2 regions of the Paenibacillus dendritiformis genome follow, and region 2 is predicted to be linked to the other one. Evidence: predicted binding sites of a transcription regulator. Region 2 holds the regulator's gene; the other holds the start of a gene.
The links. Region 2 encodes Rex, which represses fermentation and respiration genes when NADH is low (regulators of the CRP and FNR family bind a similar motif). Its sites were predicted from a motif close to TTGTGAAATATTTCACAA; they were not measured.
Positions count from the first base shown of each region.

Region 1: L6439_RS07620 (YwiC-like family protein) is a predicted target of Rex. The motif match lies at 6,397-6,414, and genes of this name have one in related genera.

Region 1 covers NZ_AP025344.1:1,728,731-1,740,512, reverse strand. Annotated here, with positions in the region: gene L6439_RS07640 (thiamine pyrophosphate-dependent enzyme) at 1-1,923, opposite strand, end outside; gene L6439_RS07635 (2-oxoacid:acceptor oxidoreductase family protein) at 2,076-3,092, opposite strand; gene L6439_RS07630 (bifunctional 2-keto-4-hydroxyglutarate aldolase/2-keto-3-deoxy-6-phosphogluconate aldolase) at 3,637-4,314, opposite strand; gene L6439_RS07625 (sugar kinase) at 4,408-5,373, opposite strand; gene L6439_RS07620 (YwiC-like family protein) at 5,499-6,254, opposite strand; gene L6439_RS07615 (acyltransferase family protein) at 6,515-7,627, shown strand; gene L6439_RS07610 (D-arabinono-1,4-lactone oxidase) at 7,675-8,985, opposite strand; gene L6439_RS07605 (amino acid deaminase/aldolase) at 8,982-10,127, opposite strand; gene ilvD (dihydroxy-acid dehydratase) at 10,512-11,782, shown strand, end outside.
Region 2 covers NZ_AP025344.1:3,629,188-3,640,969, forward strand. Annotated here, with positions in the region: gene L6439_RS15975 (3-hydroxyacyl-CoA dehydrogenase family protein) at 1-332, opposite strand, end outside; gene L6439_RS15980 (AAA family ATPase) at 465-1,982, opposite strand; gene L6439_RS15985 (quinolinate synthase) at 1,951-2,517, opposite strand; gene L6439_RS15990 (cell wall elongation regulator TseB-like domain-containing protein) at 2,810-3,331, opposite strand; gene L6439_RS15995 (amidohydrolase) at 3,344-4,651, opposite strand; gene L6439_RS16000 (redox-sensing transcriptional repressor Rex) at 4,648-5,295, opposite strand; gene dinG (ATP-dependent DNA helicase DinG) at 5,331-8,186, opposite strand; gene L6439_RS16010 (tetratricopeptide repeat protein) at 8,304-8,936, opposite strand; gene panD (aspartate 1-decarboxylase) at 9,123-9,509, opposite strand; gene panC (pantoate--beta-alanine ligase) at 9,494-10,405, opposite strand; gene panB (3-methyl-2-oxobutanoate hydroxymethyltransferase) at 10,402-11,283, opposite strand; gene L6439_RS16030 (biotin--[acetyl-CoA-carboxylase] ligase) at 11,639-11,782, opposite strand, start outside.

The DNA.
Region 1 (11,782 bases), 1.9 Mb from region 2:
TCCCGTGAACACATAAGGAATATGGGTCGCCGCCATAATTTGCGCCGTATCCTTGTGGTGGAACATCTTCCCCGTCTGCGCCTTGCCGACATTGGAGGTAGAGGTCCGGTGCCCGATCGGCGTCGAATAGGACAACTGGGCCCCCGTATTCATGTAGCCTTCATTGTCATATTCGAGAATAATCATTTTGTGGTTGCGCAGCGCGGCCCCGATGGCCGGACCCATGCCGATATCCATGCCGCCGTCCCCGGTGATCATGACGAACGTGAAGTCGTCCGGCAGATTCAGTTCGTCGAGCTCGCCGCGCCGCTTGCGCTCCCAGAACATCTCGACGACCCCGGACAGCGTGGCCGCCCCGTTCTGGAACAGATTGTGAATATAGGTCGCTTTATGCGAGGAGTACGGATATCCCGTCGTGACGACCATCGCGCAGCCGGTATGGAAGAGAGCGACGATATCCCCTTCGATCCCTTTGAAAAAGAGCTCCAGCCCCGAAAAGATGCCGCAGCCCGGACATGCCCCATGACCCGGCGCAATCCGCTTCGGCTTCTTGGTCAGCTGCCGCAGCGGCGGAATCCGCACGTTCAGCTTGCCCGTCTCCTCATCCTGCTTCACCGTAATGAGACCGGAATTCAGCTCCTCATATTTCATCGGCTCCAGGACGCGCTTCGGCGCGGCGGCCGGGTCCCCCGGCGTATGGCCGATATAGTCGAACGGCCGCGCCACTGCGCCGGCCGCGGCCGCCTCCAGCGCGCACCGGAACATCTCGTGGCCGTCCTCGGCATAGAAGTCTTTGCCGCCCAAGCCGTAAATGCGGCTGATGACAAGCGTGCCGCGATTGCCGTGCGTGAAGAGCGCCGCCTTCACCTCGTTCACCATATTGCCGCCATGGCCGCCGTACGAATCGGCCCGGTCGCCGACGGTCACCGCCTTGACGCCGGCCAGCGCGGCGGCGATCTCCTTCGCCGGGAACGGGCGGATCATATTCGGCGAGACGGCGCCCGCCTTGATGCCCTGCTCCCGCAGCTGATCGACGACGTCCTTAATAATCTCGGCCGCGGAATTCAGCAGGAAGACGGCCACCTCGGCGTCTTCCATCCGGTACAGATCGAGCACCGGATAATCGCGTCCGGTCAGCTCCGCATATTCCCGGCGGATGCGATCGAACACCTCTCCGGCCTTGTACATCGCCATCGACTGCTGATAGCAGTTATTGATGTAATCCGGCTCGTTCATATACGGGCCGACGGTGATCGGATTGTTCCGATCGAGCGTATCCGCGAACCCTCTTACCGGCTGCTCGCCGATGAACCGCTGCACGTCCTCGCGGCGGGCGAATGTCTGAACGCGCCGCTTCTGATGCGAAGTGAAATAGCCGTCGAACGCGACCATCACCGGCAGCCGCACCTCCGGATCCTCGGCCAGCTTAATCGCCATAATGTTCATATCATAGACGGCCTGCGGATCCCGGCAGAGCAGAATCGGCCAGCCCGTATTGAGGGCGAAATACAGATCGGAATGGTCGCCGTGGATGTTAAGCGGCCCCGAGACAGAACGGCAGACCAGGTTCAATACCATCGGGAAGCGCGTTCCCGATTGGACGGGCATCTGCTCCAGCATATACAGGTAGCCGTTGGCGCTCGTCGCGTTGAACACCCGTCCCCCGGCCGTAGAGGCGCCGTAACAGATTCCGGCGGACCCATGCTCGCCGTCGGCCGGAATCAGCTTAATGTCATGCTTCCCGCCCGCCTTCATCAAGTCCAGGAATTGGGCGACCTCCGTAGACGGCGAGATCGGATAATAGCCCATAATGTGATAGTTGATCTGATGGGCGGCATAGGCCGCCATCTCATTGCCCGATTCGTATACCATGCGCTGCTCCACGCGGGACGGCATGGCTTCCTTATCATACTCGATTGCCACGGATTCTCTTCCCCCTTGCCATTGATACTGTCATGGGCGGCCCCGATGAAGCGCCTGCTTCTGTCGGCAGTGCCGTTCCGGAAGCCGCCCGCTCCGGCGGAAGCAGGCGTGCCCGGCGGTCACCGCCTGCCTGCGTGAGTGCTTCACGCCGGTTATTGCTGCGCTGCACTGGCGAACGCGAACCGATGCGGCATCCGATGGGCGTCCGCATACCCTTCCTCTTCCCGTTCGCTTGACAGCGCCTCGGTCGGACAGGCGTAGACGCATTTCAAGCAGCCCTTGCAATATTGATAATCGATTCCCTGGAGGAACATATGGAGCCGGCCTTTTTTGTCCGGCTTCTCCTCCCAGACGAAGCAGAAGTCGGGACATACATTATCGCAGGCCGCGCAGTGAATGCACTTCTCTTCGAAGAAATGCGGCATCATGCCGGCGCGGGAAATGCTCAGATCCTTCAGCACAGAGTTGCCCGGATTGATGACCGTCCCGCCGATCGGCTGAGTCTCATACCCCAGCGTAGGCGTATCCCAACGCACCGGTCCGGGGAGAGCCTCTCCCTCCGGCAGCGCGAACGTCTGGAAGACGACCTCGTCGTAGCCGCGCTGGAACGTGTTCAGCGCCGGCTGGACGGCTTGCGGGTACTTCGATTCCAGCGACTTGCGGATGACGCCCTTCATATGCTCCGGATCGAGGAAATCGCACAGGCGGAACAAGGCGCCCAGCATCGCCATGTTGACCCGGTTGCCTTCCTCCAAGGCGATGCCGATCGCGTCGACTACCGCGATCGTGCCGCAGGGGAGGCGCAGTTTGTCCTTCAGGCGTGCCGGATCGGACGAGGAATTGACCAGCACCAGGCTGTCCGGGTAGATTCCGTTCGTGACATTGACCGTTTTGGCCAGTGCTTCATGAAATATGCCGACAATATGGGGCCGTTCGATCGGTGTCGTATCCCGGATGCGGGTCTCGGGCTGGCAGAAGCGGATATGCGCTTTAACGGGAGAGCCTTTCTTCTCGGAGCCGTAGGAGGAAAAGCTGACGCCATTCAAGCCGCTTCCCGTGACGCCGGCTTCGGCCAGCATTTTGCCGGCCAGGTTCGCGCCCAGGCCTCCAATCGATTCCAAGCGAATTTCATAAAATCCAAGCTCATTGACTTTGGGCAGGTTGACCATTGAAATGCTTCATCTCCTTTCCCCCGCTCCCGCAACAAGGCGAAGCGCGCCAGGGGACGGGGCCAGATTCGGATGAGGACGGCCTGTCTCGCGGCCTCGCGGAACAGACCTCCAGCACGCTAATCTCGTAACCGGTCTGAATATGACGTGGTTGAATACAGGTTATATGGGAAGCCGGCCGGCAGGTATGATATTGATCACAGGCGGCCGGAAGCCGAATGGACATCTTGTGACAGGAAAAAAGTACACAGAAGAGAGGCGCATCCGGCCAGTGATGCCCTCTACCGTATGTACATGCAGACTTCTATATCGCGGGTGTCATATTTTATGCGGCAGGCAGACACCATATGCCTCCGGGCGGAGAACGTTTTATGAACAGGACGGAAGATTGAATTGGATTGAATGCTTCGACGGGATATGGAGTGGAAAAGCAGTCTGATGAGCGCTATCGATGTGAACCGGGGGTATAGGAGCCCGTGCCATAAGCAAAAACCCCCTCTCCGCCCGGATTCCAATGCTGCCGGAGCTAGAGAGGGGGAACCGCTTACCCGCGGGCGATCTGCTCCTTCGCGCGGCGGAAAGCCTCCATATACTGTTCTGCCTTGCGGCGGACGCGAGAAAGATCGCCGGACGCCTTCGCCTCCTTGGTCAAATCCGAGCCGATCCCGACGGCAAATGCGCCCGCCCGGATCCAATCGCCCAGATTGTCAACATCGACGCCGCCGGTCGGCATCAGGTTCGCCTGCGGCAGCGGGCCTTTGATCGTCTTGATGATGGACGGATCATACAGATTGCCCGGGAACAGCTTCACCACGTCCACTCCCAGCTCGAGCGCGCGCTGCACCTCCGCGATCGTCATGACGCCCGGCAGCACGGGCACGCGGTACAGATTGCACATCGTGATCGTCTCGGGGTTGAGCGACGGACCGACGACGAACTCGGCCCCCGCCAAAATGCTGGAACGGGCCGTAACCGGCTCCAGCACGGTACCGGCGCCGATGACCGCGAAGCGGTCGCTGCTGGAGGATTGCGAGGAATACATTCTCCGCAGCTGTTCTATCGCATGGAGCGCATGGGGAACGGTCATCGTCACCTCGATAATGCGGACGCCGCCCTCGATGGCTTGTCCGGCCATCTCCACCACTTCATCCGGCGATTCTCCCCGGAGTACGGCGACGACGCCATGCTCTTGAATCTGCTGAATCACTCTAATCTTATCCATCGTGATGCTTCTCCCTTCTTCGCCCTCTACGGCGTCTATGCCCCGGACCATGAACCCGCCTGGCCATCAGGGGGAGCGCGCACGCGGGGTCCTCTACCGCTCGATATGCACCGCCCGGTTCAATACCCCCTGCAGCTGCTCGGCCGTCGGCAGGGCCTCCCAATCTCCAAATGCCTGCACGACCATCGCGCCGGTGATATTGCCGAGACGAACCGCCTCCGCCGCATCGGTCCCCTGCAATATGCCGGAAAGAAATCCGGCGCAAAAGGCATCGCCGGCGCCGACCGTATCGACGACATGCTCCGCCATCTCGTATGGCACCTCGTCGACGCGGCTTCCCTGCACGACATAATTGATGCCCGGCCCGCCTTTGACGATGCTGACGCCGGGCAGCTCGGACAAGCGCCGGAAGATGCCCGGTTCATCCTCGGTGCCGTACAGCAGCTTCAATTCGTCCAGTCCCGGCAGGAAGTAGTCCGCCTCGCGCGCCAGCGGCAGCAGCTTCTCCCGGGCCGCTTCAATCGTCCACAGCTTCAGCCGCAGATTCGGATCGAAGCTTACCTTCACGCCGGCAGCCTTCGCGGCGGAGACCGCTTCATAGACCGTCTCGGCGCAGCTGTCGCTCAAGGCGCAAGTAATCCCGGTTACATGAAGAAGCCGGGCCGAGCGGATATAGTCCTTGTCCAGATGCCGCGGCGCCATGCGGCTTGCCGCGGAGCCCGCGCGGTAGTAATAGACGGATGACTTCCCGGCGACCAACTCTCTCATCATCAGTCCCGTAGGCGCATCCGGGTCCATCCCGACGCGGGACACATCCACTCCTTCGCCGCGAATCGCCTTGACGATGTTCCGGCCGAGCGGATCCCGGCCCAGGCGGCCGCACCAGCCGGCCCGGTGTCCGAGCCGGGCCAGCCCGATGGCCACATTGCTCTCCGCTCCCCCGAACGATTTCATCACGGTCTGCGCATATTCCAAGCCCCTCGTGTCCGCGGAGCTGAACAAGGCCATCGATTCGCCGAACGTGACAACCTCCGGGGTTTTTTCTGACAGCGCTTTCATTCCGCCGTTTCCTCCTTCTGTCTGCCATGAGACTTTGTCCTCTATCTTAATCCGTTTTTTGCCATACCGTCAACGGCCGACGGTATGGCAGGCCTGTCCTATAATGAAGGAAATGTTGCGGCAGGCTACGTAGCGATAACAACAATGAGCGGAATCGCCGTCACGATGCTGAAGACGATCTCCGTAATGCCGACCTGCTTGATCGTCACCTTCTGCCCCGGCATCCAGACGGCGCGCAGGAACAGCGCCACGAACGGAAGCGCCGCCCAGAGGGGAAGCATAAGGCCCACGGCTGCCGCCGCCACGATATGGACGCCGACGGACAAGCCGTAGTACAGCCGGCTCCCTTTCTCGCGAATCATCGTCTTCACATAAAATATCGTTCCTGCGAAATAGAGCAGGCAAGCCGCGAAAGCCCGCCACGCCAGGCTCCAATCCGTCCCCCCGCCTGCTTCGAAAGCAATCGGAAGCATCCAGCAAAATTGAAGAACGGCCAAAAAATCATTGAGGAGATGGCGTTCCCGATTCCGCTTGGCGAACGCCGCGTTCAACAGCAGCAGCGGCAGCATGACGGCGCCCATCCACCAGATGTCGGGCAGCATGACCAATACGGCGGTTCCGGCGAGCGCGCATGCGGCGCCGTATATGATCACCGGGCCCCGGTAGACGCTGGCCCGCCCGGTCTTGATCCACTGCAAGCCGGCGAACGATCCGCAATAGGCGGCCAGCCAGGCGATTCCGAGCCAGGCGTGAATGGCTTGCGGCTTGCTGGCGAACATGCCCGCCGCAAAAGGAATAATGAGCATCGCCCAGGCTCCGTGCTGATTCGGAATATAGGCCCGCAGAAGCTTCGATCTGCGGTTGGGATGTTCCTTCGACATCGTTCCTGTCTCCCCTTTGAATGAAATGTTGCTTCCATCTGGCATCTCTTCTGTATGTTACTTGAATTGCCGGGCGCTGTCTAAGCTTGCGCGGGAACTTTCGCCATTCTGTCAAAAGTGGACGACGCTTTCATCCCGTTTTATGTGATGCAAGTCACAATTCCAAAAACGGCGCTATGGTACGTTTACATCGTAAACATAAAGCCGCAGCCAACATAGACAAAATCGATGCGCGGCAGGAGTTGTAGGAGGGAAGGACAATGCAGGAGCGAAGGTGGAATCAAGCCTCCTCCGGGTTGAAGTCGGCCGTGTCCTTAAGGAGTGGAGGGACCTTCGGGAGTGGAGAGACCTTCGGATTGAATTTGCGGTTCATGCTCATTGTGTGCGTGTTTGTCGCCAATGCGATTGAACCGCTCATCGGCACCATGCCCGCGCTGAAAGGTTTGTTCGTTTGGATATTTACGTTTCATATGCCGTTGTTCGTGTTCGTCACGGGCTTTTTCGCCCGCAGCAATCTGAACGGCCGGGCGGGCTGGGCCGTCATGAAGCAAATCGGCCTCCAGTATGTCATTTTTCAATCGCTCTATTCGCTGCTTGACGTCACGCTGTTCCATGTTCCGGGAATGAAGCACTCGTTCTTCATCCCGTATCTGCTGCTGTGGTTTCTGATCGGCCATTTGATCTGGCGCGCCATCCTGATACTGTTCACCCGGTGGCAGGTTCGCCATCCGGTCATCCTGTCGGCCATCATCGGCATTGCCGCGGGATTTCTGCCGATAGAGGGAGCGTGGCTCGGACTGTCCCGGACACTGGTCTATTTGCCGTTCTTCGCGTTCGGCTATCTGTTCCGCGACGACGCATTCCAGCGGTTCGCCGCTTCCCGCTTGCGGCCGCTGGCCGGAGGCTTGTCCGTCGGATTGCTGATTGCGCTTCTGCTGTGGCCGAACGCGCTCCAACCGGAATGGCTGATGAACCATATGACGTTCCGCGAGCTCGGCTGGCTGGAGCAATCCCCATGGTACGCCATCGGGATGCGCTTGTTCATCTACGCGCTGGAGATTGCCGCATCGGTCGCGTTCTTGGCCTGGGTGCCTCTCCGTGCCGCTTGGATGACCGGGTTGGGGCGGCGGACGCTGTACGTGTTCTTGCTCCATGGCCTCATTATCCGGCTGCTTGTCGTCTCCGGATTGTACCATTATATTACGACCGGCCCGCAGGCCGTTCTGCTGATATTGGCCTCGCTTGCCTGCACCGTGCTGCTCGCGCAGCCGGCCGTCCGGTCGCTGTGCCGCCCGATTATTGAACCGCAATGGAACGGCATCGGCGGCTGGCACCGCATGTCAGCCTTCCATCGCGGCATGAAGCAGGGTTAACCTAATCAACAGCGCCCCGTACGCTTGACGCGGGGCGCTGTTCTCATTTACCGGGCGCTCGGCGAGATCAGGCGCGCCACATACCGGTTCAGCAGGACCCCGCGCGGATCCGCCGCTTCCCTGACGCGGGCGGCATCCTGCCATTTCGGATACATGGCGGCCAGCTGCGAAGCGGTCCGGGAATGCCATTTTCCCCAATGGGGCCGACCGTCATAGGCGAGCAGAATCTGCTCCATGTCGCGGAAATACGGCTCGTAAGGCATCCCCTTGTACATATGAAGCGCGATGTAAGCCGAGTCCCGGCCATAGGCCGGCGAGAGCCAAATATCATCCCCCTTGACATACCGGCACTCGATCGGGAAATGGACGGAATGCCGCCGCCGCTCCAACAGCCGCTTCATTTCCAGGAGGACAGGCCGCATGGCGGCGGCCGGCACGCTGTACTCCATTTCCATGAACTTGACATGCCTTGGCGTAACGAACAGGCGAGGTCCCCGGCCAACCTTGTCGGTGACCGGCACGAAGCGCGCCGACAGGCGGCTGATGCCGCCGCTGAGCCGGGGAGCGATGCGGCATGCTTCCGACATCCCCCAGAACAAGCCGTTCTCCACCGCGTATGCGCTCCACTCCTTCCATCTGCCGCGCTTCGATTCCGGCGCGCCGGTCGGGTTAATCGTCTTCACCTGCGTGCCGCTGGAATAAGGGAACCAGAAAAATTCAAAATGACGGTTCCCGCACCGAAAGTCCTCCAGCCTCGCCAGCGTCTCCTCCAAGGTCGAGCGGAAGCTGGCGAGCCGCATCCGCTCCGCGGGAACAATCCGCAGCGTCAGCTCGGTCATAATGCCGATCGTCCCGAACGAGACCTGCAGCGCTTTGAACAGCCCCCGCTTCTTTCCCGTATCTTCTTCGTTAACTTCGGCGATGGTGCCGTTCCCCAGGACGGCGCGGATCGCGGTCACCTGGGCGGACAGGCTTCCGAATCCGTTCCCGGTGCCATGGGTCCCCGTTCCGACTGCGCCCCCGATCGTCTGCCGGTCGATATCGCCCAGATTCTCCATCGCCCAGCCCCGCTCAAGCAGCCGCCTGCCCAATTCGCGCAGCGTCGTGCCGGCCCGTACCGTCACCGTACGGCCGATCTCGTCCAGCTTCACCAGACCGCTCATCCGCGGCAGCCGCACAAGCCATTCCTCCGTCTCCCCGAGGGGAGTGAACGAATGGCCGGAGCCGGCGATGCGCACCTTGCGGCCTAGCCGCTGCGCTTCCCCCAGCAGCCCCGCCACGTCCGCTTCTCCCTCCGGGTCCCACCACCGTTCAGGCTCGCAGCGGACATTTCCCGCCCAATTGCGCCACTCCTTCATCCGAAGCACCACCCTTCCCCGCGATATGTAGCCCATGTCCCGACGGAGGCTCCCTGCTTGACGGCGACGAACTCGCGGAACCGCTCCGCCAGCTCTCCGGCCTTCGCATGCCGGAACCAGATCAGATCGCCCGGGCGCAGCGGCTCTGCGCCCTGCGGGTAGCGCACCGGCGTCTGCACCTCCCCCGCCCCTTCCCGCGTCAAGAGCCGGCCCCCGGGGGGCCAGATCGGCCGCGGCAGCCGGTCCGTCCCCGCTTCGCCGGATGCGATATAGCCTCCGCCGAAGCAGGTATAGATGCCGGGCGCCGCCACCCGGACCACCGGCAGGGCGAAGACGGCCGCCGGCTGCAGCGGCAGATCCGCGTAGCCGTCGAACAGCACGGGCGCATAGAACGCAGACCCGGCCGTCAGCTCCGTGACGGACTCGTCGGACGCCGTGAAGCGCAGGCTGCCGCTGCCGCCGCCGTTCACGAAGCGGAGCTGGTGGCCTTCGCGGCGCAGCGCGCGGACGATCGCCGCCCGGCGCTCCTGCACCTCGTCCGCGGAGCGCCGCTTCAAATAGCGGATGGCGGCACTTATCAGCCTCTGCCCGGGCTTCGCGTCGGGAACGCCCGCCAGCTGCGCTTCATAGCCCATCACGCCGGCCAGCCGCAGATGCGGGGAGCGGCGGATCGCGTCCGCCAACTCCAGGACGGAAGCTTCGCTGCGCAGCGGCGAACGGCGCACGCCGAAGTGCAGACCGCCGTACGCGGAGGACATGTCGATATCGAGACAAATATCGAAGCAGACCTGCTGCTCCCGCGCGGCTTGCTCGGCGGCCCGCAACTGGCTCCCGTCATCCGCCATCAGGACGATCTCCTTCCCTTGGCGGCGCAATCCGGCCAAGCGGGCCAAGGCGGGCCGCTCCAGCGTCGGATAGCCCATCAGCACGTCGGAGACGCCCGCCTCCAGGAGAGCGGCGGCTTCCTGCGGATGGTAGCACATCACGCCCTGGAAGCGGGGATGCAGTGCCAGCAGATGCTTGACCGCCTGGACGCAGCGCAGCGATTTGGTCGCGAGACGCACCGGCTTCTGTCCGCTCAGCCGAAGCACCTGGCCCGCATTATGCTCGAGCGCATCCAGATCGAGACAGGCGAACGGCATGCCGTAGGCGGCCGTTTGCGCCGCGTCCCGGTTCGTGTCTCGCCAGCTGCCGGCGCGCGCGGAACTGTTCATGCTCTCTCCCCCTTTCGTCAAGCTTCCCTCCAGGCCGACTCAACCGGCTCAAGTTACCGCTAATATATTCCGGGTGACGGGGAACGATTCTCTCTTATTTTCTCTCTTTTTGGGAGGTCTTTGGGAGAGTTCCCGGCGGAGGCCGCGTTTTCTTCGAACCCGCTCCGGCTTGCCCGCAAGCGCTCAGTGACGCTTTAAACCGCTAGAAAAAGAAAGGCAGTTGTGATAGACTCTATAGAAATACTCAAGCACTTATGAGAGGTACCATTCCAATCCCGGCATCGGGTAGCAAGAGATGGAGGTTCACACAGAATGACAGCCAATAAGAAAATGCGTTCAGACATGATTAAGAAGGGCTTCGATCGTGCGCCTCACCGCAGTCTGCTGCGTGCAGCGGGCGTGAAGGAAGAGGATTTTGACAAGCCGTTCATTGCGGTATGCAACTCGTATATCGACATCATTCCCGGCCACGTCCATTTGCAGGAATTCGGCAAGATTGTCAAGGAAGCGATCCGGGAAGCGGGCGGCGTGCCGTTCGAATTCAATACAATCGGGGTTGACGACGGGATTGCGATGGGCCATATCGGCATGCGGTACTCGCTGCCAAGCCGCGAGATTATCGCCGATTCGGTGGAGACGGTCGTCTCGGCCCACTGGTTCGACGGAATGGTCTGCATTCCGAACTGCGACAAGATTACGCCGGGCATGATTATGGGCGCGCTGCGCGTCAACATTCCGACCATCTTCGTCAGCGGCGGTCCGATGAAGGCGGGCAAAGATTCCACCGGACGTTCGATCTCCTTGTCCAGCGTGTTCGAAGGCGTCGGCGCCTACCAAGCAGGCAAGATCGACGACAAGGGATTGCTGGAGCTGGAGCAATACGGCTGCCCGTCCTGCGGCTCCTGTTCGGGTATGTTCACCGCGAACTCGATGAACTGCCTGGCGGAAGCGCTCGGCATCGCCTTGCCTGGCAACGGCACCATTCTCGCCGTCTCTCCGGAACGCCGGGAATTCGTCCGCAAGTCGGCCCGCCAGCTGATGAGCATTATCGAGCAGGACATCAAGCCGCGCGATATCGTTACGATGGAAGCTATCGATAACGCCTTCGCGCTCGACATGGCGATGGGCGGATCGACCAACACGGTTCTGCATACGCTCGCCATCGCGCGCGAAGCCGGATTCGAATACCCGATCGAGCGGATTAACGAAGTGGCGGCCCGCGTGCCTCATCTGGCCAAGGTAGCGCCGGCTTCCGATTATCATATTGAAGATGTGCACAATGCAGGCGGCGTCAGCGCCATTTTGAATGAACTGTTCAAGAAGGAAGGCGCCCTTCACGGGGAGTGCATCACCGTGACCGGCCAGACGCTGCGCGAAAATGTCGCCGGCTGCGAGATCTTGGATAAGGACGTCATCCATGCTCTTGACAATCCTCATAGCGAGCAAGGCGGCCTGGCCGTATTGTTCGGCAACCTGGCGCCGGAAGGCGCGATCGTCAAGGTCGGCGCCGTCGATCCGTCGGTCGGCGGACGCCATGTCGGCCCGGCGATCTGCTTCGATTCTCAGGATGAGGCGCTGGCCGG
Region 2 (11,782 bases):
TTGCTTGGGCAAACGCGATCCAGTTCCGCAAATACTTGCTTTTTCGCTTCCAAATCCTCCGAGATCGTCTCGATGACCAATTCGCATCCTCCGAGTTCCGCCAAATGCGTCACCTTATGTATGCGGGACAGGATCAGTTTTTTCTCCGCCTGGGTGATGGCCCATTTCTCCAATTGTTTGTCCAGACTCGCTTCAATCATCGAGTAGGCATGATCCAGCTTCTCTGTCGACTTTTCCACCAACAGCACGTCCAAGCCTTTGACAGCAAGCATTTCCGCAATGCCTTGGCCCATTGTACCGCCGCCGATGACGCCGATTTTCTTGAAAAACATGGTTTCTTCCACCTTTCCTCCATCTATGCTCTGTATAGTGTACCCGATAACAGGCATTCGTTATCAGTGCACAGGGATCTTAATCTATCATAACATGAATCCTGAAATTAAAAAGAAAAACCCAGCGTGTTTTCACGCTGGGAATTCCTGCCTGTCACATAATAGACACCGAAATTGCTCTCCGCTCAGGTTTTCCTCGCGCAGAAGCTGGTGCAAAACGCGATCAAAGGCAGGCTTGCGCTCAGACAGCAGCGCATGCGTACGCTGAAAGAGCTCCTCCATGATAGCTTGCGTCTGCCGGGTTACCGCTTCCGGCGGCAGCTGCTTCAAGCGGACGATGCCCAACTCCGTGAGCCCGGCATTGATCATCGAGTCGACAATGTTCAGCGCGTGATCGAAGTCGCCCTGCGAGCCGGTGCTCCGGTTCCCGTAAAAGATCTCCTCGGCCGCCGCGCCGCCGAGCGCGATCATAATCTGTTCCTCCAGGAAAGGCTTCGTGTACAAATAACGCTCCTCCAGCGGCTGATGGCGGACATATCCGAGCGCTTGTCCCCGCGGGCTGAGCGCCACCTGGGATACGCTTCCGGGGCGGACTACTTCCGCCATAATCGCATGCCCCAGCTCGTGGATGGCGACACGCCGCCGTTCTTCCTGGTTTGTCTCCCGGTCGATCTTCTCGCCCATCATCACTTTATCGATCGCCTGGGACAGATGATTCGTCGTAATGACATTCGACTCGTCCCGCATCGCGTAGATCGCTCCTTCGTTCAGGACGCTCTCCAGCTGCGCGCCGGAGAAGCCGAAGGTCTCGTCGGCAATGCGCTCCAGATCGATGTCGTCGGCGAGCGGCTTATTGTTGGCGTGCAGCTTCAAAATGTGAAGCCGGCCCTTTTTATCGGGGAGATCGACCTGAATATGACGGTCAAACCGTCCCGGACGCAGGAGAGCGCTATCCAGCATCTCCTTGCGGTTCGTCGCGGCCATGACGAGAATGCGCGGACTCATGTCGGCATACAGCCCGTCCATCTCCGTCAGAAGCTGGTTCAGCGTCTGATCGTATTCCCGCTGCTGGCCGCCTTCCCGCTTCCCGCCGATGACATCGATCTCGTCGATGAAGATGACGGCGTTCTGCTTTTTCTCCTTCGCCGCGCGCTGCCGCGCCTGCTTGAACAGCTCGCGTACGCGGCCCGCGCCGACGCCGACGAACATTTCCACGAACTCGCTGCCCGCGACGCCGATGAAGACGGCATCGGCATAGTGGGCCGCCGCTTTGGCCATCAGCGTTTTCCCCGTGCCCGGAGGACCGGTCAGCAGGATGCCCTTGAGCGGACGGATCCCGAACTTCCGAATCGCATCCGGGCGAACCAAGAAATCGAGCGCTTCAATCAATTCATTTTTCGCCCGCTCCTGCCCACCAATCTGCTCGAAGCTGAGCGGAGCGACGGACGACTTCCGCGAATCGCTGCGGGAGCCTCCGGTCGTCACGCCGGCGCCTCCGCGCCGCTGGACGACGAAAGAGAGCGCGATCAACACGACGGCTGCCAACACGATCGGAAGGATATTCACGCCGCGAAAGGCGAGAAAAACAACAATCGCGATCGCGGCTCCGATTGCCGCCTCAGGCCAGCGGATGGACAGTCTGTTCTTCATGCGGCCACACCCCCATTGCGGTTCCGTCCAGCGGCAAGAGCATCGTCTTGCTGCCTTGCTCGTCCTTCAGTTGGATATAGACATACTGGTTATCCATTTCCGTCACGACTTCAACGCCTGGCTGATTCGCCTGAAGCTCCTTAAGCTTCTTCGGAATATCGCTATAATTCCGGTGAACCATCGCCTCGGCTACATCGAACATCGCCTGCGACCACCATTGGTCAATCGATGGCGTACTGTTCTCATTGATATATTCAATCAGCACTTTGTTGCCCTTGGCATACTGTACAATCTCGGCATTGAGCTTCTGCACCACTTCACGAATATCGGCGTCCGGATCGGCCTGAATTTGAATGTTCAGCGTGTCCGAATGCCAGTCTACCTGGTACTTCGTAATCTCGGCATGCTGCCGCATGACGCGATCTACGGGCTGTTGCACATACTTCGTCTGATATACGGCCCACCCGCCGAATAAAATACCGCCGGTCAGCAGCATAATAAGCAGGGTCGGCGCAATGCGAATGTTCTTCGTCATGCCACAAAAACCCCTTTCTATTCCTGTATATCGCGGAAAGTGCAATTTGAGACAAGTTGCAAGCTTGCAAATAAGAGATCTGCTTCGCTGACATACGGTGCTAAAATTGTGTTTTTATCTATCAAAACACGATATACAAAAGTATATCATATCTGATATACGAATACGGAATGTAAAGTGTTCCATGACTGCCAAGACAGCAAAAAACACCGCCTCCCTTCAGCGGCGGTATGACGCTGAAGCGAAGCGGTGCGGCAGAAGAGGGCCGCTGTTCCAAGCCCCCTTGGCTATTCTATTGGTTGGGCAGGCCATAGATCTCGCCCACCGGAGAACCGTCGTAGAAAGAATAAAACTGATAAAAATACCGGCGCGTTCCTTTCTCGTCCTTGCGCTGGACGAAGGCCTGCCACACATATTGATTGTCCTTATATCCGGGCAGCAGGCGGACGATGCGGGCATCGGGATGCGCCTGTTGAATCGCGGCCTTCACCGAAGCCTTATCCGCGCTGTCGGCTGCCGGGATCGAGGCGACCCGATCGGGGAATACCCATACCCAGACGGCCTTCCCTTCCTGATTAACCCCATTTATGACATAGACGACTTCATCCCATATGCTCTTCTCGATGCCGTTCACTTCGGTCAACGGCGCCTCTTGCTGGGCGCGCTGCAAGATGTCTGCTTCCTTCATGCGCTCGTCGGAATAAATGTAGTTGACATACATCACCAAGGCGACAATGAGCAGGATAAGCACGACGAACGCCAGCGCGGCGATGAACCACCGGTTGCGGCGGCGGCGACTGCGGCTTCTGGCCATGCGTTCCTCCCGTCAGCGCTCAAGCAGGCGCTCGAAGCACCGCCCGGCTTCATAGAGAATGCGCTCTTCGTCCAAGGTGAGGCATTGGCCGTCCTTGATCACTTGGCGCCCGTCGACCCATACATGGGCGACATCTTTAGCGGAAGCGGAATAGATCATATGCGAGACGAAGTCGGTATGCGGCACGAAATGCGGCTGGTTCACATTCACCGCTACGATATCCGCCTTCATGCCGGCTTCCAGCAGCCCCAGCTTCTCCGCCCGGATCGTCCGGGCTCCGTACAGCGTGCCCATGCGCATCGCTTCAGCTGCCGGAACGGCCGTCGGATCGCCGGATACGCCCTTATGAATCAGGGCCGCCAGGCGCATCTCTTCGAACATATCCAGATTGTTGTTGCTTGCCGGCCCGTCCGTTCCGAGCGATACGGTTACGCCCGCGCGAAGCAGCTCGGGCACCCGGGCGACGCCGGAAGCCAGCTTCAGATTGCTGCCGGGATTATGAGAGACCGCTACATCGTGACGAGCCAGTACTTCGATCTCCTCATCGGTCAGATGCACGCCGTGCGCCACGAAGGAAGGCCGGGAGAAGAAGCCGAGCTTCTCCAGATGAGCGACGGGACGAAGCCCGTAGTCCGCGACATTCTGGGCGACTTCCGCCGCGGTCTCCGACATGTGCGTATGCAGCGGAAGATCGAGATCATGCGCCGCCTGCACGAACTTCTCGATGAAGCCCGGAGGACATGTATACGGAGCGTGCGGAGCCAGCATCGCCGTGATGCGCCCGTCCGCCTTCCCGTGCCAATCCTGGGCGAATTGAACGGCTTCCCGGAGCTTCGCTTCCTGCACGTCTTCCGGGCATAAGCCGATGGCGCCGCGCATCAGGCAGGCGCGCATGCCGGACTCCTCGACGACCTTGGCCACCTCATCCATATGGTCGTACATATCCACGAATGTCGTCGTCCCGCCTTTCAGCATTTCCAGGACCGAGAGCGCCGTTCCCCAGCGGACATCCTCCGCGGTGAATTTCGCTTCCATCGGCCACATCTTCTCCTGCAGCCACGTCTGGAGCACCATGTCGTCTCCATATCCGCGCAGCAGCGACATCGCCGCATGGCCGTGCGTGTTGATGAGCCCTGGCATGAAGAACAGCCCTTTGCCGTCGATCCGCGCCGCTTCGGAAGTGTCATGCTCCTGCGGCAGCTGTTCTCCCACATATACAATCATGTCATCTTCAATGACCATCGCGCCTGTAACGGCCGTGCGCTCCGCGCCTGGGCGGAGCGAAGCAAAGGTCCCGTTCTCAATAATCATTTTCGTCATTCTACCGGAGCTTCCTTTCTATCATCGGATAAATAATAGGCCAGACTGAACATGTCCGTCGTAAAATCGGCCGTATGCACCCGGACATGAGCCGGGACGCGAAGGATGACCGGCGCGAAGTTCAAGATCGCCTCGACGCCCGCCTCGACGAACTGTTCCGCGACATGCTGCGCCTCCGAGGCGGGCACGGTAATGATGCCGATGCGGATTTTCTGCTCGCGCACGGTGTCCGCCAACTCGCTCATCGGCTGCACCCGCAGATTATTGATCTCGGTGCCTACCTTCGACTCCAGCGCGTCGAATACGGCCACAATCCGCATATTATCCTTCATATAAGCCGTATAGTTGCACAATGCATGGCCCAGCTTCCCCGCGCCGACGAGACCGACATGAATAATCTGATCCAGCTTCAGTATATGACGGATTTGTTGAATCAGGTAAGAGACGTCATACCCGATTCCTTTGCGTCCAAAATCGCCGAAATATGCCAAGTCTTTGCGAATCTGGGCGGGATTGAGGTCCAGCTTCTGCCCCAAATCCTGTGAAGAAACCGTCAGAACCTCTCGCTGCTTCAGTTCCATCAGATGACGTAAATAAACCGGCAGTCTGCGAACGACAGCTTCTGATATTTTCAACGTTTTCATATCTATTTCGTTGCCCCCTCATCGCTCTTACACGCCTATTTTTCGTGCTCGCTTAACCACGCTTCGATTCTGGGCACCAGCTGCACATTGGCCATGTGCTCCATCTTCGGCCCAGGAAGCGAATATAAGAAATGTTTGCCGTAGCTCGTCTCGATTACCCGCGTATCGTACACGATGACGATGCCTTTGTCCTGAGCGGTCCGCACAAGGCGTCCGAAGCCCTGCTTGAAGCGGATGACCGCCTGCGGAACCGAATATTTCCGGAACGGGTTCTGCTTCTGGCGCTTCAGCCGATCGCATTTGGCTTCGACGAGCGGATGGTTCGGCGGCTGGAAGGGCAGCCGGACAATGGCGAGACAGGTAAGCGCGTCGCCGGGAATGTCGACGCCTTCCCAGAAGCTGCTCGTACCGAGCAGCACGGAGGCCGGCTGCTCCCGGAAGCGGCGAGTCAGCTTGCTGCGGTTCCCGCTGTCGATGCCTTGGCCCAGCACCTGGATGCCGCTTGCGCTCAACGCTTCCTTCAGCGGGTCGTACACATCCCGGAGCATGCGGTACGAAGTGAACAGGACGAGCATCCTGCCGCGCGTGACGAGCGCCACATCCCCGATCGATTTCGCGAGCGTCTGATTGAAGACTGCGTCGGACGAGCCTTTGACGCTGGGGAAATCCCGCGGGATTACGACCAGCGCCTGCTCCCGGTAATTGAACGGGGAAGGCAGAATCACCGTATGCAGCCTGCCGTCATTGGCGGCTTCCGCAAGGCCGATCTGTTCCTGCACGAACTGAAAGGACTTGTCGACGGACAGCGTCGCCGAAGTGAGGATGACGCTCTTTTTCGGTTCGAAGAAATACCGGTTCAGCGCGTCGCTCACATCAACCGGCACGGCATACATTTGCAGCGACTTGAATTTGAACTGCGTATTGCCCTCCATCCAGTAGACCGTCTCCGGATCCGATCCTTGCATGAACAGGCGGAAATCGTCGCGCACCTGTCCTACATCCTTCAGCAGCCCGCTAATATCGACGATGACGCCTTCGAGTTCTTCGTCATCGGCCTCTTTCCACTCATTGACCAGCTTTTCGCCCGAGCGCACGATGTCGCTGAGCCGGGTGTGGATCGATTTTTCCAGCTCCACCGCTTCGGGCCACTCTTCCGGACGCTCGCCGGCCGGGAGACGAAGCACCGTCTGTCCGCCCTCGAATTGACCGGCTTCCCCCGAAGGAAGCAGCTGATACAGCATATCATGCAGCCGATCCCATTGCTCCTTGACGTCGACGATCTGCTGGAGCAGCTTATCGATCCCTTCGGCCCAGATAAGCGCTTTCTCATGGCCTGACAACCGGAGGCGCTGTTGAAGCACGACAAGAGCGCCGCTCTTGCTGTCTTTGAACAGCCGGGTCAGCGGGTGAATGAGTGAAAAATATTGCAAATTCGTCCCCAAGTGCTTGCCGGCCGTCTCCTCGAAATGATGGGCCTCGTCAATGACGAGATGCTCATAGCTTGGCAGCAGACGATGGTCGGCCATCACGTCGGTAAACAATAACGAGTGGTTCGTAATGACGATATCGGAGAGATTCGCGTTATTTTTGGCCCGGTGATAGAAGCAGCGGCGGAACCAAGGACAGGAACGGTTCAGGCAGGAATCGCTGTCGCTCGAGACCGAATCCCAGAACTCGGGCCCTTTATGCACGAGATGCAGCTCCTCGTCATCTCCATGTTCCGTCCGGCTGAGCCATACGAGCAGCTGCGCCGCTGTAATGCTGTCATCTCTTGCGTGAACGAACTCTCTGTTACTTATTTTATGTTCAAATTTACGCAAACACAAATAGTGACTGCGTCCTTTTAAGATCGAAACCTTGAATGAAAAAGGAACAATCTGCTCCAATAGCGGCACATCGCGCTGTCTCAGCTGCTCCTGCAGGTTGATCGTATGGGTGCTGACCACAACCTTCTTCTCGTGAAGAACGCTGTGATACAGGGACGGCAGCAAGTAGCCGAGCGACTTGCCCGTTCCCGTTCCGGCTTCGATCAGCAGATGCTTATTCTCATCGAGGCACTCCATCACTTCGTTGAACATCTGCTCCTGGGAGGCCCGAGGCTCGTAGTGATCCAGCATCGCTTCCATCCGCTGCTTCACTTCATCGAGAAAGTGGCGGAATGATTTGCCGGCCAGCGGATTGTCCGCGGACGCGTCGCGAGGCGGCGGCGTATCGGTCCAATCGTCGTGCTTGAGCATCAATTGGCGGTAAGGGAAGTAGCCTTCCTCCTCCCAGCTTGCCATATTCCGCTCCCGTTCGCTCAGCTTCTCCGCCAGCAGCCACTTCAAATCGCGTTCTTCGTGATCCCCGAACACATCCACGACGCCTTGCAGCGTAAGCAATGGCAAGTCGTCAATGGCTTCCATGCACCGGCGGAAGATCTCGGCCGTCGCAAGCGCATCGCTGTCCGCCTGATGAGGCCGATCATGCGCAATGCCGAAATCATGAGCTACGGAACCTAGCTGATAAGAAGGAAGCGAAGGGAACAAAATGCGAAGCAGCTCGATCGTGTCCAATATCCGGCCGGTGAACGGCAAGTAACCCGTCTGCTCCAGGGCCTGCCGCAAATATTGGTAATCGAAGCCGACGTTGTGGCCGACCAGGATCACGTCGCTCAGCAGCGGGACCATCCCGGTCATGGCCTCGTCCAGTTCTGGCGCATCCTGAACATCGTTATCGGAAATCCCCGTAAGATTCGTGATAAATTCGGGTATGCTAACCGTCGGACGGACCAGGGTGTGATATTGTTGCTCTACGTTCAGATCATGCCCCAGAACGACAAGGCCAATCTGTATAATTTCATCGCTGGGCTGATTGCCCGTCGTCTCAAAATCCAACACAGCAAATCTCATTATCTGTTAATTCCTCTCACCGATTTCTGTTCTTAGCATAACAGATGATCGGCTATTTGGAAATGCACAGAGGGAAACATCTGTGCGTATTTTTTACGAACAGGTTTCCCTCTCTGGTTACGGCATGTGAATCCACTCACCGCCATATTGCAAATGATCGCCATCCGACAGACACGCTTTCAAGTTCAAAACAGGCTCTGGCAGTGAAGGATCAAGCAGATGCGCTTTGCTGAAGTATTCCTTCGCTTTGGAAAGATCCCGCTGCTCGGCGCTGATGCACCCCAAGGCATTGTAAGCGATCGCTTTGAGGCATTTGCTCTCGGTCAGAGGAATGATGAGCTGAAAATGATGTCCCGCTTCCTGATTCCGGCCCAGATGCAAATAACTCATGGCCAAATAAATACGGCTGTCGATATGGTCCGGCCTTATCGATGCCGCCGCTTCCAAATGCTTGACGGCTTCATCATACATCATCAGCATGTAGTATCCCTGACCTCGCTGGAACGGATCCGTAAAATCGGGCAACGCCGGCTGCGGCTGCGCCTCGATCCCGTCATTGGAACTGTGAGGACGCAGCGCGGCGAGCTTCTCCTCGAACCGAAGCCACTCCTCCACGATGTAATCGCTCATGGTGGACAGCACCTTCAATTGCCGGTCCAGTTCCTGCTTGCGCTCTCCCGCCGCTTGGGGATACTGGCGAATTAATTCATCCAGCACTTCATTCATCGTCGCGAATACTTGTTGCAGCACGATTCCATCCCACCTTTACGAGTGATGCGTATCGTCGATAACGGATCTACGTTCATTGTGTGTTAAGGGGGTGGATTTCATTCCGCGCTCCAACGTTTCCCCAACGGAGCCTGGCGCTGTCAAGGGCTTGGCCTTAGCTGGGGGAGACGTGCATGCGCCCGCCGTGAGAGCGGCCATTGGATCGTATTATTTAATCGTCGCGTGAGCTTCCGTTCCGGCCAGCAATTCCACCGGCTTGTTCTCCCCATCGACGAACACGATTTTGGGCTGATAGGAACGCGCTTCTTCGTCGGTCATCGCGGCATAGGAAATAATAATGACGTTGTCTCCGGGCTGCACAAGCCGCGCTGCCGCTCCGTTCAGGCAGATGACCCCGGAATGGCGCGGACCCGGAATGACGTAAGTTTCCAGACGGGCGCCGTTGTAATTGTTGACAATCTGCACTTTCTCATTGGCCCAAATGTCGGCGCATTCCATCAGATGCTCATCGATCGTGATGCTGCCCACATAATTTAAGTTGGCCTCCGTCACCGTCGCGCGGTGAATTTTCGATTTCATCATTTCACGGAACATAAGCGTCCTCCTTGACGGCTGAACAGCCGGTTGTCGATTAAGCGGGTCCGACCGAAGCGGACCGCCAGCGCGATAAGCACGTCGCTCCCCGCCTGGCCGAGCGGTTCCCCGGAAGGCAGCGCCTGCAGCGCCGGGAACGTCAGGATGTCAACGTAATCAATATCCGCCAGCGGCGCTTCCTCGATAACCTGACGGATGCGGGACTTTACTTCTTCCGCCGTAAGCCCGGGTTCCTGCTCCAGCCATTCCTCCGCCATGCGGAGCGAGCGCGATAAGCCGAGCGCCTGCTTCCGTTCCTCCCCGCTCAGGTACACATTCCGGGAGCTGAGCGCGAGCCCGTCCGCTTCCCGCACGATAGGGCAAGGCACGATCGCGACGTCGAAGTTCAGGTCGGCCACCATCTGTTGAATGACGGCCACCTGCTGCGCATCCTTCATTCCGAAGTATGCGCGATCGGGCTTGACGATATGGAACAGCTTGGCGACGACGGTCGTGACGCCGTCGAAATGGCCCGGGCGGGACGCCCCGCACAGCGGCTCGGTCACTTCCCGCACATGTATCGTCGTCTTCGTCGGCTGCGGATACATTTCTTCCGGAGACGGCAGAAAGACGATATCGATGCCAAGCGAAGCCGCGAGCTTCAGATCCCGCTCCTCGTCGCGAGGATATCGGGCCAGATCCTCGTTCGGCCCGAATTGGATCGGATTGACGAAGATGCTCAGCACGGTGACCGCGCAGTGCTCCTTCGCCTGCCGCATCAGACTGGCATGGCCTTCATGAAGATAGCCCATCGTCGGGACGAATCCGACCTCCGCCGGCCCCGATTGCCGTTCCGCTTCCTGCCGCAGCCTGCGGACCTCGGTCCGCAACTCGGGGATGGTCCGTACGATGATCATCGGCCATCCCCCTCTTCCTGGCCCGCATGCCCGTACAATTGGACCTGCACTTCTTCGTCTGCCGCGAACGAATGGCCTTCCGCCGGGAAGGCTCCCGCTTTTACCTCACGAACGTAGGCCCCGATTCCCTCTTCAATTATGGCGCCGATATCGGCATAGGTTTTGACGAACCGCTTCTCGCGGTAATCCGCCGTATAGCGCAGCAGATCGTGGAATACGAGCACCTGTCCGTCGCAGCCCGCTCCCGCCCCGATCCCGATCGTCGGAATCGAAAGCCGTTCCGTAATATAAGCCGCCACCTGCGCCGTCACCAGTTCCAGCACAATCGCGAAGGCGCCGGCCTTCTCCAGCGCCAGGGCATCCTCCAGCAGGCGGTTCGCATCCTCGGCCGTCTTCCCTTGAATGCGGTAGCCGCCGATCTGATGCACCGACTGCGGCGTCAAGCCGATATGGCCCAGGACGGGCACCCCTGCCTGCACGCACGCTTCGACCGTACCCGCGATCTCTCTGCCGCCCTCCATTTTGACCGCATGGGCATGGCCTTCCTGCATAATGCGGCGGACGCCGGCCAGCGTGTCCGACATGCTGCCGTGATAGGTCATGAACGGCATATCTGTCACGATGAAGGTGCGGGGCGCTCCCCGGCGCACGGCCCGCGAATGATACACCATATCGTCGAGCGTGACCGGCAGCGTCGAGTCATAGCCGAGCACGACATTGCCCAGGGAATCGCCGACGAGTATCAGATCGACGCCGGCCGCTTCCGCGAGCTGGGCCGACGGATAATCATACGCCGTAACCATGGCCAGCTTCTCCCCGCGCCCCTTCATCGCTTTCATTTTCACAATGCTTAACGGTTGTGTTGCCATCTCGTACATCCATCTCCTTTTGCAGAGGCTGTTCAAAAAGTCCGCTGCATCGCGAAACCTTTGTGAACCCGGACCGTTTGGGGCCGGCCTCCTTTTGTTGTTCGGCCTCGGTTCTTCTCTTTAGTGTGCGCAAAACAAAAAAACCTTTCAGCATCTCCTGCTAAAAAGGTCACCAAAGAGAAAAAGAGGTCGCATGCGGACGTCCTTCTGTCTCGGTCCCTTCGGCTCAGAGCAGATACGTGCATCACGTTCGTCAAGGAATATGTACTTGTCGGCACGATGTTCCTTGCTTACCCGGGTGAGTGCGATTCTCTGCCGAGATACCGCCTCACCGACTACAGTATAGCAGATCCTTGGATCGGTTTCACCCGGAAAAATGCACATCCCCGGAAAAAACTTTTTGCACCGCTCCCGTCTTGTCCCTGACCAGAAGAGCGCCGGATTCATCCAGTCCCACCGCTACGCCCTCCAGCGGCCCCTGCGGGGTCTCGACGGTCATCCGGCGGCC